Regions from separate parts of the Pseudoduganella rhizocola genome, predicted to be linked through region 1. Evidence: predicted binding sites of a transcription regulator. Region 1 holds the regulator's gene; each other region holds the start of a gene.

Region 1 (4,671 bases):
GGGCCTCGTTCATTTTCTGGATGGCATGCGTCAGGCGCGGCCAGTCCTCGTCGTTCAGCTTGCCGGTCCGCAGGCGGTGCTGGTCGAGCTGGCCGACCGAGCCCAGCATACGCATGGCCAGCTGGGCGCCGCCCATCTCCATCGAGAACACGGCCACCGGCAGGCCGGCCTCGATCGCCACGTTCTCGCCGATATTGACGGAGAAGGCGGTCTTGCCCATCGAGGGGCGTCCCGCCACGATGACCAGGTCGCCCGGCTGCAGGCCGGAGGTCATGCGGTCAAGGTCGATGAAGCCGGTCGGCACGCCGGTGATCTCGCTGCCGCTGTCGCGCGAATACAGCTCGTCGATGCGCTCCACCACCTGGGTCAAGAGCGGCTGCACGGCGGTCCAGCCGGAGGCGCCGCGCGCGCCCTGCTCGGCGATGGCGAAGATCTTCGATTCCGCCTCGTCCAGCATCTGCTTGACCTCCTTGCCCTGGGGGCTGAAGGCATTGCCGGAAATCTCGTCGGCCACCGTGATCAGCTTGCGCAGCACGCCGCGGTCGCGCACGATCTCGGCATAGCGCCGGATATTGGCGGCGGACGGCGTGTTCTGCGCCATCGCGTTCAGGTACTGCAGGCCGCCCACCTCTTCCGCCTTGCCCAGCATGGTGAGCGTTTCAAACACGGTGATGACGTCGGCCGGCTTGCCGGCATTGATCAGGCGCACCATCTGTTCGAAGATGATGCGGTGGTCGTAACGGTAGAAGTCCTCCGCGTGCATGAAGTCCGCGATGCGGTCCCAGGCGGCGTTATCGCGCAGCAGGCCGCCGATCACCGATTGCTCGGCTTCGATGGAGTGCGGCGGGATGCGGAGGGAGTCGACTTGCGGGTCGGACGGGGCGGCGGCGTTCATGGCGCGCATTATACCTGCTTCGGGCGGCGGTCAAAAAATTTCAGGCGATAAAAAAGCCGGGTTGCCCCGGCTTTTCTGGTGCTGCGGCAGCGTGCAGCTTAGGCCGCTTCGCCCACCACGGCGACGGTCACTTCGACCACCACATCGGTGTGCAGGGCCACGGACACCGGGTGCTCGCCGGTGGTCTTCAGCGGGCCGGTCGGCATGCGCACGGCCGCTTTTTCCACAGCGAAACCGGCCTTGGTCAGCGCTTCAGCGATGTCGAAGTTGGTCACGGAACCGAACAGGCGGCCATCCACGCCGGCCTTCTGGGCCACGGTGACGGTCATTCCGTTCAGCTTGTCGCCTTGTGCCTGGGCCGCTGCCAGCTTGGCGGCAGCGGCTTTTTCCAGTTCGGCGCGCTTGGCTTCGAATTCGGCCACGGCCGCGGTGGTGGCGCGGCGCGCCAGTTTTTGCGGGATCAGGAAGTTACGGGCGTAACCGTCCTTGACTTTCACCACGTCGCCCAGGTTGCCGACGTTGATAACTTTTTCCAACAGAATGATTTGCATAGTGTTCTCCAGGATTGATCAGCGGCGCGATTAAGCGTGGTGCAGATCGGTGTAAGGCAGCAGGGCCAGATAGCGGGCGCGCTTGATCGCGGTGTCAACCTGGCGCTGGTAGTGCGCCTTGGTGCCGGTCAGGCGGGCCGGCATGATCTTGCCGTTTTCCTGGACGAAGTCCTTCAGGGTGTCCACGTCTTTGTAGTCCACCTGTTCCACGCCGGCGGCGGTGAAGCGGCAGAACTTCTTGCGCTTGAACAGAGGGTTTTGCTGTTTGCGCTTCTCTTTCAGCTTGAGCTTGTTTTTGTCGAACTTTTTACCGAATGCCATTTTAGGCTCCTGTATCTAAATGTGCGCTGCTCTGGGCAGCACGGAAATCAATGATGTGAAATACCAGGCTTTTGCTATTGCGGTTCTTCTTCGCCAGGAAACCGCTGAACTCATACACGCCACCGAGGGCTGCCTGGTTGAACCGTCCGGAGATTTCGCCTGCCGCAACGGCGGCGATCTCGAATTCGGTCAAGCGGGCGATGCCTGCCTCCATCTGCTGCGAACTGTGCTGCAATACTGCATTCACAATCGGCATGCCGGCCGGGGTGTAGCGCAGGGCGTCCCGTTCGGTGATGAGGGCGGTGAACTGAAGCTGGTTCAGGTCCGTTCCTGATTAAGACTTAGGCCGCGGCAGGGGCAGCTGCTGGTGCTTCGGCGCGGTGGCTCTTGGCCGCATCTTCACGCTGGACCGACTTCATCATCGGCGAAGGAGCGGTTTCCGCTTTCTTCATCTTGACGGTCAGGTGACGCAGCACGGCATCATTGAATTTGAACGCGGTTTCCAGTTCGACCAGAGTTTCGTTGTCGCACTCGATGTTCATGCAGATGTAGTGTGCTTTCGCCAGTTTCTGGATCGAGTACGCCATTTGACGGCGGCCCCAATCTTCCACGCGGTGCACGTTACCGCCGCGCGAGGTCACGCTGGCCTTGTAACGTTCGATCATCGCGGGCACTTGCTCGCTCTGGTCCGGATGGACGATAAATACGATTTCATAGTGACGCATGCAAACTCCCTTAAGGACTGTGAAAATAGCCCACCCCGGCGTCAAGACGAGTGTGGGAAGAGGTAAGCCCGCAAGCATAGCAGCTTTTCGCCCCGATTGGAAGAGCGGGACCGGCTGACACCACGGTGCCTGACCCCAGGGTGTCAGCTTTCCCCATAAAAAGCTTGCAATATCCGACACACTGTACAAAAATACAGTCTGTCGATATTCACAGTGGCCACCCATGATCAAACTGACTGCAAGGCAGGAAGAAATCCTCAATCTCATCAAGGATGCGATCGAGAACACCGGCTTCCCGCCGACCCGCGCCGAGATTGCGGCCGAGCTGGGCTTCAAGTCGGCCAATGCCGCCGAGGAGCACCTGAAAGCGCTGGCGCGCAAGGGCGCCATCGAAATCACCGCCGGCACTTCGCGCGGCATCCGCCTGCTGGGTTCGTTTGCCGAGTCCAGCGCGCCGATGCCGCACGTCCCGGCCCCGGTCCTGATGAGCCTGCCACTGATCGGCCGCGTGGCGGCCGGCTCGCCCATCCTGGCCCAGGAAAACCTGGAAACCAGCTACAGCGTCGACCCCAAGCTGTTCAGCAGCAAGCCGGACTACCTGCTCAAGGTGCGCGGCGAGTCGATGCGGGACATCGGCATCATGGACGGCGACCTGCTGGCCGTGAAGAAGGTGGACAGCGCCAAGAACGGCCAGATCGTGGTGGCCCGCCTCGGCAACGAAGTCACCGTCAAGCGCTACCGGCGCAACGGCGCCACCATCGAGCTGCTGCCGGAGAATTCCGACTTCAAGACCATCACCGTGCAGCCGGAGGACGAATTCGCCCTGGAAGGCCTGGCGGTAGGGCTGTTGCGCAGCTGGCACTGATGGCGATCCAGCTCTACGGCAGCTGCGAGTCCGGCCACAGCTACAAAGTCCAGCTGATGCTGAATGTGGCCGGCGTGCCGCACAGCTACGAGGAAATCGACCTGCGCCTGGCGCGGGCCGACCGTCCGGAACCCTTCCGCAGCCTGGCGCGCTACGGCGAGGTGCCGCTGCTGGTGCATGACGGCAAGCCCTACGTGCAGTCCAACGCCATCCTGCTGCACCTGGCGCAGCACCTGCGAGCTTACGGCGGCGAAACGGCGGAGCGCCTGGAGCGCGTGCGCGAATGGCTGTTCTGGGAAGCGAACCGGGTCGGCATGTCGATGGCCCACCTGCGCTATGGGCAGAAGTTCGACGACGAGGGCGCCTATGCGGGCACGGTGCTGCCCTGGTTCCGGCGCCGCTTCGACGCCGACATGCTCAGGCTGGAAGAGGAATTCGCCGACGGCCGCGCCTTCCTGCTGGACGACGCGCCCAGCGCGGCCGACTTCTCGCTGTGCGGCTATATGTACTGGCCGGAACAGGCCAAGGTGGACTACCCGGCGCGGGTGCAGGCCTGGCTGGACCGCATCGCGGCCCTGCCCGGCTGGCGCCACCCCTACCGCATGCCGGGCGCCGATCCCTGGTAAGCCGCCCTAGTGGCGCGCGCCATAATAGGTGCCGCGGCTCTCGGCCGCCGTCATCGAGACGCGGCGCGCATGGGCGTTCCAGTCGGAGGCAAATGCCGCAGCGCGGGCGGCCGCCAGCGCGCGCGACTGCCCGATCCAGCGGGCCCGCTGCAGCTGCGCCTCGGCAGCGGCGTCTTCGGCCTCCTGCACCAGCTTCAGGTAGGTGTCCTGCCCCAAGGCCTCATTGCTGTCGAACTCCGCATTCAGGCGCTCAGCATAGCGGTTATAGCAAGCCTGCCAGTTGCGGTACTCCTGCTCCGTGCGCTGGGCGGCGGCCTCGTTCGAGACCGCCACGAATGCCGGCAGCTTGCAGCCGGACTGGCTATACGCGAGGTGATCGAAGGAAGTAGCGGCGGAAGCACTGCCCGCCATGGCAGCCAGGATGATTGCAGCGATGCGTTTCATTGCAGACCTCTTCGGACGGTGGGAAAGTGTAGAAAATCACTATACCCCCGCCGTCCGGCGAGCGCAATTTGCTTGCATGCTGCTAGGCTTCAGGCAGCGCGGCGCGGAAATCGTCCAGCAGGTCGGCCGTGTCCTCGATGCCGACCGAGACCCGGATCAGCGATTCGGCAATGCCCATCGAAGCGCGGCGCTCGGCGCCCATCTCGTAGAAGATGGTGTGCGCCACCGGAATCACCAGCGTGCG
Region 2 (4,671 bases), on a different contig from region 1:
AGTTCATGTCCATGGGCACACAGGAAGAACTGCGCGACCAGATCATCGCCAAGGCACTGGACATCGCCTGCCTGCAGGACCCGCTGCCCACCGATGCAGCTTCTTTCAACAAGCGCAAGGACGAAGGCAAGTCGCGCCTGGTGCTGCTGGTGAACGAGATTGCGCGCCTGGTGGGGCAGGTGCTGGCGGAATTCCACGGCATGCCGAAGCGCCTGCAGAACGTGAATCCGCAGGCTGCCGCCGATATGCAGGAGCAGCTGAAAGGCCTGGTGCACAAGCGCTTCCTGGCCGATAACGAGTTCTCGCAGCTGGCGCATTTCCCGCGCTACCTGAAGGCGATGAACGTGCGGCTGGAGAAGCTGCGCGCGGATTCGGCGCGCGATGCGAAGGCCATGGCGGAATGGCACCAGGCCGCGCAGCCATACCTGCGCGTGGCGCGCGACAAATCGGCGGGCAAGAATACCGACCCGCGGCTGGTGGAATACCGCTGGATGCTGGAGGAGCTGCGGGTGTCGCTGTTCGCGCAGGAGCTGCGGACACCGATGCCGGTGTCCGTCAAGCGCCTGTTCAAGGTGTGGGAGGCGATGCAGCGCTAAGCTGGATCAGATGCGGTCCTTGTCCGGATCGATGCTGGTGTTCTGGTTCGACAGGCCGCCGACCTGGTTGACGTTCTTGTCGGTCATGTCGGACTGGCTGCTGCCCAGGTCGAGGCTGCTGCCCTGGTTCAGGGTGCTGCTGCGCTGGTCAAGGCTGGTACCCTGGTTCATATCGGTGCCGCTGCGGTTCAGGTTGCCGCTGCTGCTGCCGCTCTGGGTGGACATGCCGCTGGACGAACCGAGGTTGCCGCTGCTGCCGCTCATCGAGCCGCTGGAGCCGCTTTGCATGGTGCTGGTGCCGCTGCCCATCACGCTGCCGGTGGAGGTCATCTGGCCCGGCATGGCCTGCTGGGTGCCGTAGAAGCCGTGCACCTGGCTGCCGAATTCAGCGCTTGCCATATCCGGCCAGCGGTCCTTGTCGAAGCCGGGCGCGTTTTCCAGTTTTTCCTTGCTGCAGTCGAGGATGAAGCGCTTGTTCACGGTATCCAGCTGCAGCGCCTGCCACGGCACGGCAAACAGCTTGTCGCCCATGCCCATGATGCCGCCGAAGGACAGCACGGCATAGGCGATCTGGCCGCTCTGCATATCGATCATGATTTCCTTGATGTCGCCAAGATCTTCCTCCTGGCGGTTATAGACATCTTCGCCCATCAGGGTATCGGCGCCCATCAGGCGCGGGCCGGGGCCCTGACTGTCATTGTCGCGATAAATGCCAAAGGGGTCTCGGTCGAGGTAGCTCATTTGTTGTCTCCTGTGATTCGTAAAACCAATCGGAAAACCGCCGTATTGCCTGCCGCCGGCGGAGCGATTTTCAGCATAGCGCAAGCCCATTTTTCGCGTCCTTGCCCCAATTCAACAGTGCGCGCGTACTGCCGAGCCCGTGTCCACCTTGGGGGCAGGCACCAAGGTGGACACGAGCTCATCTGTTAAAACCTGGCAGGTAAACCTTGCAAAATCCGGCCGCACGGAGTACTGTATGTATGTACAGTATTTGATTCCATTGCCATGGCCCGCTCCGATCCGATTCCAGCGCCGGAAACCTTGCACCCATCGCTTTGGCTTGCATCGCAACTGGCGCGCTCCGCTTCCCGCTGTGTGGATACGGGGCATGCCGCCCTGTCCGCCCAGCTGCCGGGCGGCGGCTGGCCGCTGGGATCGCTGAATGAGCTGCTGCTGGCGCAGTCGGGAATCGGGGAGATGCGTCTGCTGCAGCCGGCGCTGGCGCGCATGAAGCGGCCAGTGGTGCTGGTGCAGCCGCCGCAGATCCCGCAGACGCTGGCGATGTCGGCGTTGGGCATGCCGCCTTCGCAGCTGATCTGGGTGCGCAGCAATCCACGCGGCTCGGATGGCTTGTGGGCGGCCGAGCAGATCCTGCGCAGCGGCAGCTGCGGCGCCGTGCTGCTGTGGTATCAGCATGCGCGCGGCGAGAACCTGCGCCGGCTGCACCTGGCGGCGCAGAGCGGGGAAACGCTGTTCTGCATGATGCGGCCCCTGTCGGAAGCGCGCGATGCATCGCCGGCGCCGCTGCGCCTGACGCTGGAACCGGCGCCAGGCGGCCTGCAACTGGGCTTCCTCAAACGGCGCGGGCCGCAGCGGGACGAACCTTTGTTTTTACCTTTATCACCTTCTTCGCTTCATCGACGCCATGCACCTCTGGATCGGCCTGCATCTGCCCCGGCTTCCGCTGGAAGTGTTCTGTCCGAACTGGTCGGAGGATGAAGCCTGCACGGTGGTGCTGGAGCAGGAAGGCGTACTGGCGGCCTCGGCCCAGGCATTAGCGCTGGGCGTGCGCCCCGGCATGCGGCGCAACGGCGCGCTGCTGATGGCGCCCGATGCGCAGATGATGGAACGCGCACCCCTGCGGGAGGCTGAAGCCCTGCATGCGGTGGCGATGGCCTTGCTGCAGTACACGCCTCAGGTGGCGGAAGGGGAAGAAGCCACTTTGCTGCTGGATGTGGGGGCGAGCCTGCGCCTGTTCGGCGGCGTGCGGCGGCTGTGCCGGCTGATCCGGCACACGATGCGGGAGCTGGGTTTTACTGCTGTGCTGAGCTGCGCGCCAACGGGCCGCGCGGCCTGGCTGCTGGCGCAGGCGGGCGGCGGCCGCTCTTTAACAAAAGAATCCATGCTGCGCAGGCTGGCCGCGGTGCCGCCGGCCGTGCTGCCGCCCGCGCGGCCCTACCTGGCGTGGCTGGACGGCATCGGCTGTTTCAGCTTTGCGCAGCTGTGCCGCCTGCCGCGCCCAGGCCTGCAGCGGCGCTGCGGCAAGGCGCTGATTGCCATGCTCGATGCCGCGCGCGGCGACACGCCGGAAATGTTCGACTGGATCGAAGCGCCGCCCAGCTTCATGGCCAGGCTGGAACTGTTCGACCGCATTGAGAACGCCGAACTGCTGCTGGCCGGCGCGCGCCGCCTGCTGCAGCAGATGACGGGCTGGCTGTGCGCACGCCAGCTGGCCGTGGAAGGCATCCGCCTCGCATTGGAACATGAGCGGGGCAGGGTCGCCAAGCCGCCGACGCTGGTGGACATCGCGCTGTCCGAAGCCGTGTGGCACGACGGCCACCTGGTGCGGCTGCTGAAGGAAAGGCTGGGACGCATCACGCTGGAATCGCCGGTCATCGGGCTGTGCCTGGAGGCCAGTGAAGTCAAGCCGATGGCCCCGCTCAACGACTGCCTGTTCCCCGAACCGGGCGGCAGCGCGGAAGACCGGCAGCGCCTGCTGGAAGTCCTGGTCGCGCGGCTGGGGCCGGACAACGTGCTGCAGCCGGCGCCGAAAGCCGATTACCGGCCGGAGCACGCCAATGCCTGGGTGCCGGTGCAGCAGAAGCTGCGGACCGCCGACGTGCTGGCGCAGCTGCCGCCGCAGCCCTTGCCGCGCCCCACCTGGCTGCTGCCGAAGCCCATTGCACTGATGATGCGCGACCACCGTCCTTTCTACGGTTCGCCCTTGCGCGTGGTGTCCAATGCCGAGCGTATCGAAGCGGGCTGGTGGAGTGATGCGCAAACCCGCGACTACTTCATCGCGGAAGGCGAGGACCATGTGCATTATTGGGTCTACCGCGAGCGCCTGAGCGGCGGCGAGGAAGGCCAGCGCTGGTTCCTGCACGGCCTGTTCGGCTAGCGCTTGCGGCCTCTTGCCCACGGCCGGGTTCTGGTGCAAAGTAGGCGCAACGCCTCAACAGGAGCCTCCCATGCGAGCAGAACGTCAGGAATTCAACGGCGCCCACGGCCATAAACTCGCCGCGCGGCTCGATGCGCCGGATGGCGCCATCCGCGCTTACGCACTGTTCGCGCACTGTTTCACCTGCGGCAAGGACGTGTTTGCCGCGAGCCGCATCGCGCAGGCGCTGACCGACCATGGCATTGCAGTGCTGCGCTTCGATTTCACGGGGCTCGGCGCCAGCGAGGGCGATTTCGCCAACACCAATTTTTCCTCGAACGTGGCGGACCTGCTTGCCGCGGCGGACTACCTGCGTGAACGCTATGAAGCGCCGAAACTCCTCATCGGCCACAGCCTCGGCGGCGCCGCCACGCTGGCCGTGGCGGAGGACGTGCCGGAAGCGCGCGCCGTCGTCACCATTGCCGCGCCGAGCGATCCGGGCCACGTCACGCATATGTTCAGCGAGCATATCGACGCCATCACGAACGATGGCGAAGCCCAGGTGCAGCTGGCGGGCCGCCCTTTCCGCATCAAGAAGCAGTTCCTGGAAGACGTGGCGGAAAGCAAGCTGAAGACAAAAATCGGCGCGCTGCGCAAGGCGCTGCTGGTGATGCACGCACCGGGCGACGATACCGTGGGCATCGGCAATGCGCTCGACATCTTCACGGCGGCCAAGCACCCGAAAAGCTTCATCTCGCTGGACGATGCCGACCACCTGCTGACGAGGCGTGAGGATGCCGTCTACGTCGCCCGCCTGATCGCCGCGTGGAGCGAGCGCTACCTGCGCGATTAACCAGGCTTCCAGGCCATGCCGCGCTCCACGGCAGGGCGTGAGCCCACCAGGGACAGCCAGCGCTGCAGCGCCGGCTTGTTGTCCAGCCGTTCCGCCAGCACGGCCTTCATGCGCGTGGCGGCGGC
Region 3 (4,671 bases), on a different contig from region 1:
CGCTGCCGCCGGCCCTGGCCAGCGCACGCGCGATGGCGGAGCCGGAGTGCTGGCTGCGCAGGAAAGCGTGCGGCGTCTCCTTGCGCAGGGCCTGCATCGCATCGCCCACGGAAGCGCGCGCCACCTCGCCGAGGGATTTTTCGGGTGTGGCGAACGCATCGGGAACGGCAGCCGGCGCGGGTGACGCGGCGGGTAAGGGAGGCACGGTGATCGCGGCAGGCGCACTGCGGCGCTGCGGTTCCTGCGTGGCGCGCGCCGCAGCCGGACTGCGCGGCGGGAGCGGCGTGGCAGGCGCCGGTTTCGGCGGCAGGATGAAGGCCAGCTCGCCGCGCGGTACGGCAAGGGGCGCCTGGCGCAGCACGGGACGCCACGCCAGCAAAACCAGCAGGTGCAAAAACAGCAATGCCGCCAGCCACGCATGGCGCGGACGCAAACGTGCTTCGTCGATGTGAGACTCCCTGGGTGGGCTGCAATCCGTGCAGCGCCAGACCATTATGGCGGCTTATTGATCTGCGAACAACTCGCCCTGCCGCGCCAGCGCGCCGGGCGGCAGGTCGTCGACCGGCGTCAGCGCGCTGACGCGCACGCCCAGCAGGCGCAGGCGCTGGTCCAGCGGCACCCGGCGCAGGCATTCGCCGGCCGCGCGCCGGATGGCGGCGGCGTCCGCCGTGGGCTGCGGCAGGGTCACGTCGCGCGTCACGGTGCGGAAGTCGGCATAGCGCAGCTTGATGCCGACCGTGCAGCCGACATAGCGCTTGCGCTCCATGTCCGCCGCCACTTTCTCGCACAGGCGGGTGAAGATGGCCGACAGCTCGCTGCGGTCCTGCTTCGGATGCAGGTCGCGGTCGAAGGTGGTTTCGCGGCTCATGCCCTTCGGATCGGAGCGCGTGGACACTTCCCGCTCGTCGCGGCCGTGCGCCACCCGCCGCAGCCACTCCGCGAAGTTGAGCCCGAAGTGTTCCTGCAGCAGCCGGGGATCGGCCTGCGCCACCTGCCCCACCGTCTCGATGCCCAGCTCGGCCAGCCGTTGCGCCGCCTTGGGGCCGATGCCGTTGATCTTGCGCGCCGGCAGGGGCCAGATGCGCGCGGGCACATCCTCGTAGCCAAGGATGGTGAGGCCGTTCGGCTTTTCCAGGTCGGAACAGATCTTGGACAGCAGCTTGTTCGGCGTAATGCCGATCGAACAGGTGAGGCCGGTGGCATCGAACACGGCCTGCTTGATGCGCAGCGCCAGCTCGCGCGTTTCGCCCGGCACGTCGGTCAGGTCGATGTAGATTTCGTCGATGCCGCGGTCCTCGATGGCTGGCGCGATGCCGGCCACGGCCGCCTTGAACAGGCGCGAGTAATGGCGGTAGCTGTCGAAATTGACTGGCAAAAGGATAGCGTCCGGCGCCAGTTTGGCCGCCTTCATGGTGCCCATGGCGGAGCCGACGCCGAGCGCGCGCGCCGCATAATTGGCTGTGGTGAGAACGCCACGGCCCACATAATCCCGCAGACGGGAGAACTCGTGTGTGCCATCCTCTTTCAGCCGGGGCTGGTGGCGCGAACCGCCGCCCACCACCACCGGCACTCCGCGCAGCTCCGGATACCGCAGCAGCTCCACCGATGCGTAGAAGGCGTCCATATCGAGATGGGCTATGCGGCGCTGGCTCATGCGGGATAAAACAGTTGGGATACTGTAATTATATCCAGTAATACCGTTCCGGTAAGCGATGTGTCCCGATTTTGATATGCAAAGAAAAACGTCTTAAATATCAGATACTTGCTGTCCATTTCGTCTATCGTATTTACGCAACAGCGGCACGATTGTGAATTGTGCCGTGGGGAAACGCGCGTAAAATTTCACTTTTCCGATTCCCGCCGCCCATGCTCAAATACCTCCTCTGCCCTGTTCTGCTGGCCTGCTCCGGCGCCGCTTTCGCCCAATCGAACGTCACCGTCACCGGGGGCCTGGATACCTACCTGGGCACGATGAAAGCCAGCGGCGAGCCCGCACGGCGCAATATCGTGGGCAGCGGCGGCATGACGACCTCCTTCTTCGGCATCCGCGGTGAAGAGGACCTGGGCGGCGGCACGCGCGTGGAGTTCCGCGTGATCGGCCTGCTGCAGGTGGATAGCGGCATGTCCGGCCGCTTCGCCGGCGACAACCTGTTCTCGCGCGATGCCAATGTGGCGGTGAACGGTCCCTACGGCCGCCTGCAGCTGGGCCGTGCGGCCTCACCCGCCTTCCTCGCCATGATCCAGTTCAATCCCTTCGGCAATTCCTTCGTCTTCTCGCCGCTGCTGTCGCACTCCTTCATCCCATCGGGACCGCTTGGCGCGCGCAACTGGGCGGCCGGGATTGCGGGCGACAGCGGCTGGAGCAACCAGATCGTGTACGTCTCCCCGACCTGGAAAGGCCTGCGCACCAGCGTGCATTTCCAGCCCGGCGAGCAGGGCGGCAAGGCGGGCGCCAACAACGCGGCGCTTACGGCACTCTATACGCGCGGCCCGCTGGCGCTGACCGCCGTGGCCCAGCACGTGCGGGTGAGCAATCCGAATCAGGGCCTGCCCATCATGGACCCGACCCGCGCGCCGCTGGACTTCTCGGCGGTGACGGCGCAGCGCGCCGGCTTTGCCGGCCTCAGTTATGAACTGGGGGCGGCCAGGTTCTACGGCACCTTCCACCGCACCGAAGAGGACACCGCGGGCACGCTGCGCATGCGGGGCCGCACCGCCAGCGTGGGCGTCAACCTGCGCGCCGGCCTCGGCAGCATCATGCTGGGCGCCGCCGACAGCCGCCGGAGCGGCAGCCTGGTCGGCGGCATCCTTCAACGCCGCACAGTCTCGCTGGGCTACGACTACCGCATGTCGAAGCGCACCGATCTTTATACCGTGGCCATGGCGGACCGCCTCAGCGGCAAGGCGCGGGCCAACAGCCTGGGACTGGGCATCCGCCACCTGTATTGATTAATTGAGGAATACCTTGAAACTCTCGAACCTGAAAATTGGCGCCAGGCTTGGCCTCGGCTTTGCACTGACTATCGCCGTCATGCTGGCGATGACGCTGCTCGGCATCAGCCGCATCCAGTTCACTGCCGGCCTCACCGACCAGCTTGTGCACGACCGCGCGGTGAAAGTGCAGTTGACCAATGAAATGCGCAGCTACTCCAACCGCGCCGCGCAGGCATTGCGCAATGCGGCGCTGGCGCCCGACGCGGCCATGATGGCCGACTTCCTCCGCCAGCAGGGTGATGCCGACCGGCTCGGCGCCGAATCCGCAGCAAAGCTGAGAGCCATCCTCAACAGGCCTGACACCATCCGCCAGTTCGATCAGCAGCAGGCGGCCCTGGCGGCTTACCAGTCGAAGCGGGACCAGCTTGTGCGCCTGCTGCAGGGGGGTGACAAGGAAGGCGCCGTGCAAGCCCTGTTCCGCGACGCCGTTCCCGCCCAAACCGCCTACTTCGGCACGCTGGATGCCATGCTGGCAACGCAGAACAAGCTGACACGCAGCGATGGCGACGCCGCAGCCCAAGCCTCCCAATCGGCCACAGTGCTCATGGTTTCGCTGCTGGTGCTGGCGACCGGCCTGTCGGTGCTGACCGGCTGGCTGATTACCCGTTCGGTGACCGCGCCCATCGGCGAAGCGGTGGCGCTGGCCGAAACCGTGGCCCAGGGCGACCTGACGGTCAGCATCAGCACTGCACGGCGGGACGAGACGGGCCGCTTGCTCACGGCCCTGCAGAACATGGTGCAGGCGCTGACCCGCACCGTGGGCACGGTACGCCAGGGTACGGACGCGATTGCCACCTCCTCGGCCGAAATCGCCGCCGGCAACCTGGACCTGTCGCGCCGCACGGAGCAGCAGGCCGCCAGCCTGGAAGAGACGGCCTCCTCGATGGAAGAACTGACCTCGACCGTGCGCCAGAATGCCGACAATGCGCGCCAGGCCAACCAGCTGGTGGTGTCGGCGGCCGACTATGCCAGCCAGGGCGGCCAGGTGGTAAGCCAGGTGGTGGAAACCATGGACGCCATCAAAGGCAGCTCGGGCAAGATCGTGGACATCATCGGCACCATCGATGGCATCGCCTTCCAGACCAATATCCTGGCGCTGAACGCGGCCGTTGAAGCGGCGCGCGCCGGCGAGCAGGGCCGCGGCTTTGCCGTGGTGGCGGGCGAAGTCCGCACGCTGGCCCAGCGCTCCGCGGCGGCGGCCAAGGAGATCAAGGCGCTGATCGACGACTCGGTGTCGAAAGTGGACGCGGGCGGCAGGCTGGTGGACCAGGCCGGCGCAACGATGGACAAGATCGTCGCTTCGGTGCAGCAGGTGGCCGACATCATGAACGAGATCACCTCCGCCAGCCAGGAGCAGAGCGCCGGTATCGACCAGATCAACCTGGCGGTGGTGGAAATGGATACCGTGACGCAGCAGAACGCGGCGCTGGTGGAAGAAGCCTCGGCCGCCGCCACCAGCATGCAGCGGCAGGCTGCGCAGCTGGCGGAAACCGTGGCGGTGTTCCGCCTGGCTCAGGTGCAGGAAGCGCCGCGCCGTGCGCCGAAGGCGGCGCCGGCTCCGCTGGCGCCGCAGCGCAAGCCGGCGCCAGCCTTGCCGAAAGCGAAGCCCGCCATGCGCGCGAAGCAAGCCGCCGCGCACGGCGACGACTGGGAAGAGTTCTGACTACAGCACTTCGC

What was found. The regulator LexA, encoded in region 1, represses DNA repair genes until DNA is damaged. The targets are predictions, from matches to a motif close to ACTGTATNNNNATACAGT.
Region 2: the regulator LexA is predicted to act here: its motif matches at 1,568-1,585, upstream of imuA (translesion DNA synthesis-associated protein ImuA).
Region 3: the regulator LexA is predicted to act here: its motif matches at 1,676-1,693, upstream of dinB (DNA polymerase IV).

The regions. Positions count from the first base shown of each region.
Region 1 is NZ_JBJQIK030000002.1:67,100-71,770, reverse strand. It holds gene ACJRPG_RS03910 (replicative DNA helicase) at 1-904, opposite strand, end outside; gene rplI (50S ribosomal protein L9) at 994-1,446, opposite strand; gene rpsR (30S ribosomal protein S18) at 1,477-1,767, opposite strand; gene priB (primosomal replication protein N) at 1,769-2,089, opposite strand; gene rpsF (30S ribosomal protein S6) at 2,109-2,492, opposite strand; gene lexA (transcriptional repressor LexA) at 2,716-3,357, shown strand; gene ACJRPG_RS03880 (glutathione S-transferase family protein) at 3,357-3,983, shown strand; gene ACJRPG_RS03875 (hypothetical protein) at 3,990-4,427, opposite strand; gene ACJRPG_RS03870 (cystathionine gamma-synthase family protein) at 4,510-4,671, opposite strand, start outside.
Region 2 is NZ_JBJQIK030000001.1:744,177-748,847, forward strand. It holds gene hrpA (ATP-dependent RNA helicase HrpA) at 1-596, shown strand, start outside; gene ACJRPG_RS03445 (PRC-barrel domain-containing protein) at 603-1,337, opposite strand; gene imuA (translesion DNA synthesis-associated protein ImuA) at 1,602-2,315, shown strand; gene ACJRPG_RS03455 (Y-family DNA polymerase) at 2,242-3,714, shown strand; gene ACJRPG_RS03460 (alpha/beta hydrolase family protein) at 3,785-4,546, shown strand; gene ACJRPG_RS03465 (glutathione S-transferase family protein) at 4,543-4,671, opposite strand, start outside.
Region 3 is NZ_JBJQIK030000004.1:542,631-547,301, reverse strand. It holds gene ACJRPG_RS12895 (hypothetical protein) at 1-433, opposite strand, end outside; gene dinB (DNA polymerase IV) at 503-1,654, opposite strand; gene ACJRPG_RS12885 (porin) at 1,867-2,949, shown strand; gene ACJRPG_RS12880 (methyl-accepting chemotaxis protein) at 2,966-4,657, shown strand; gene ACJRPG_RS12875 (MFS transporter) at 4,658-4,671, opposite strand, start outside.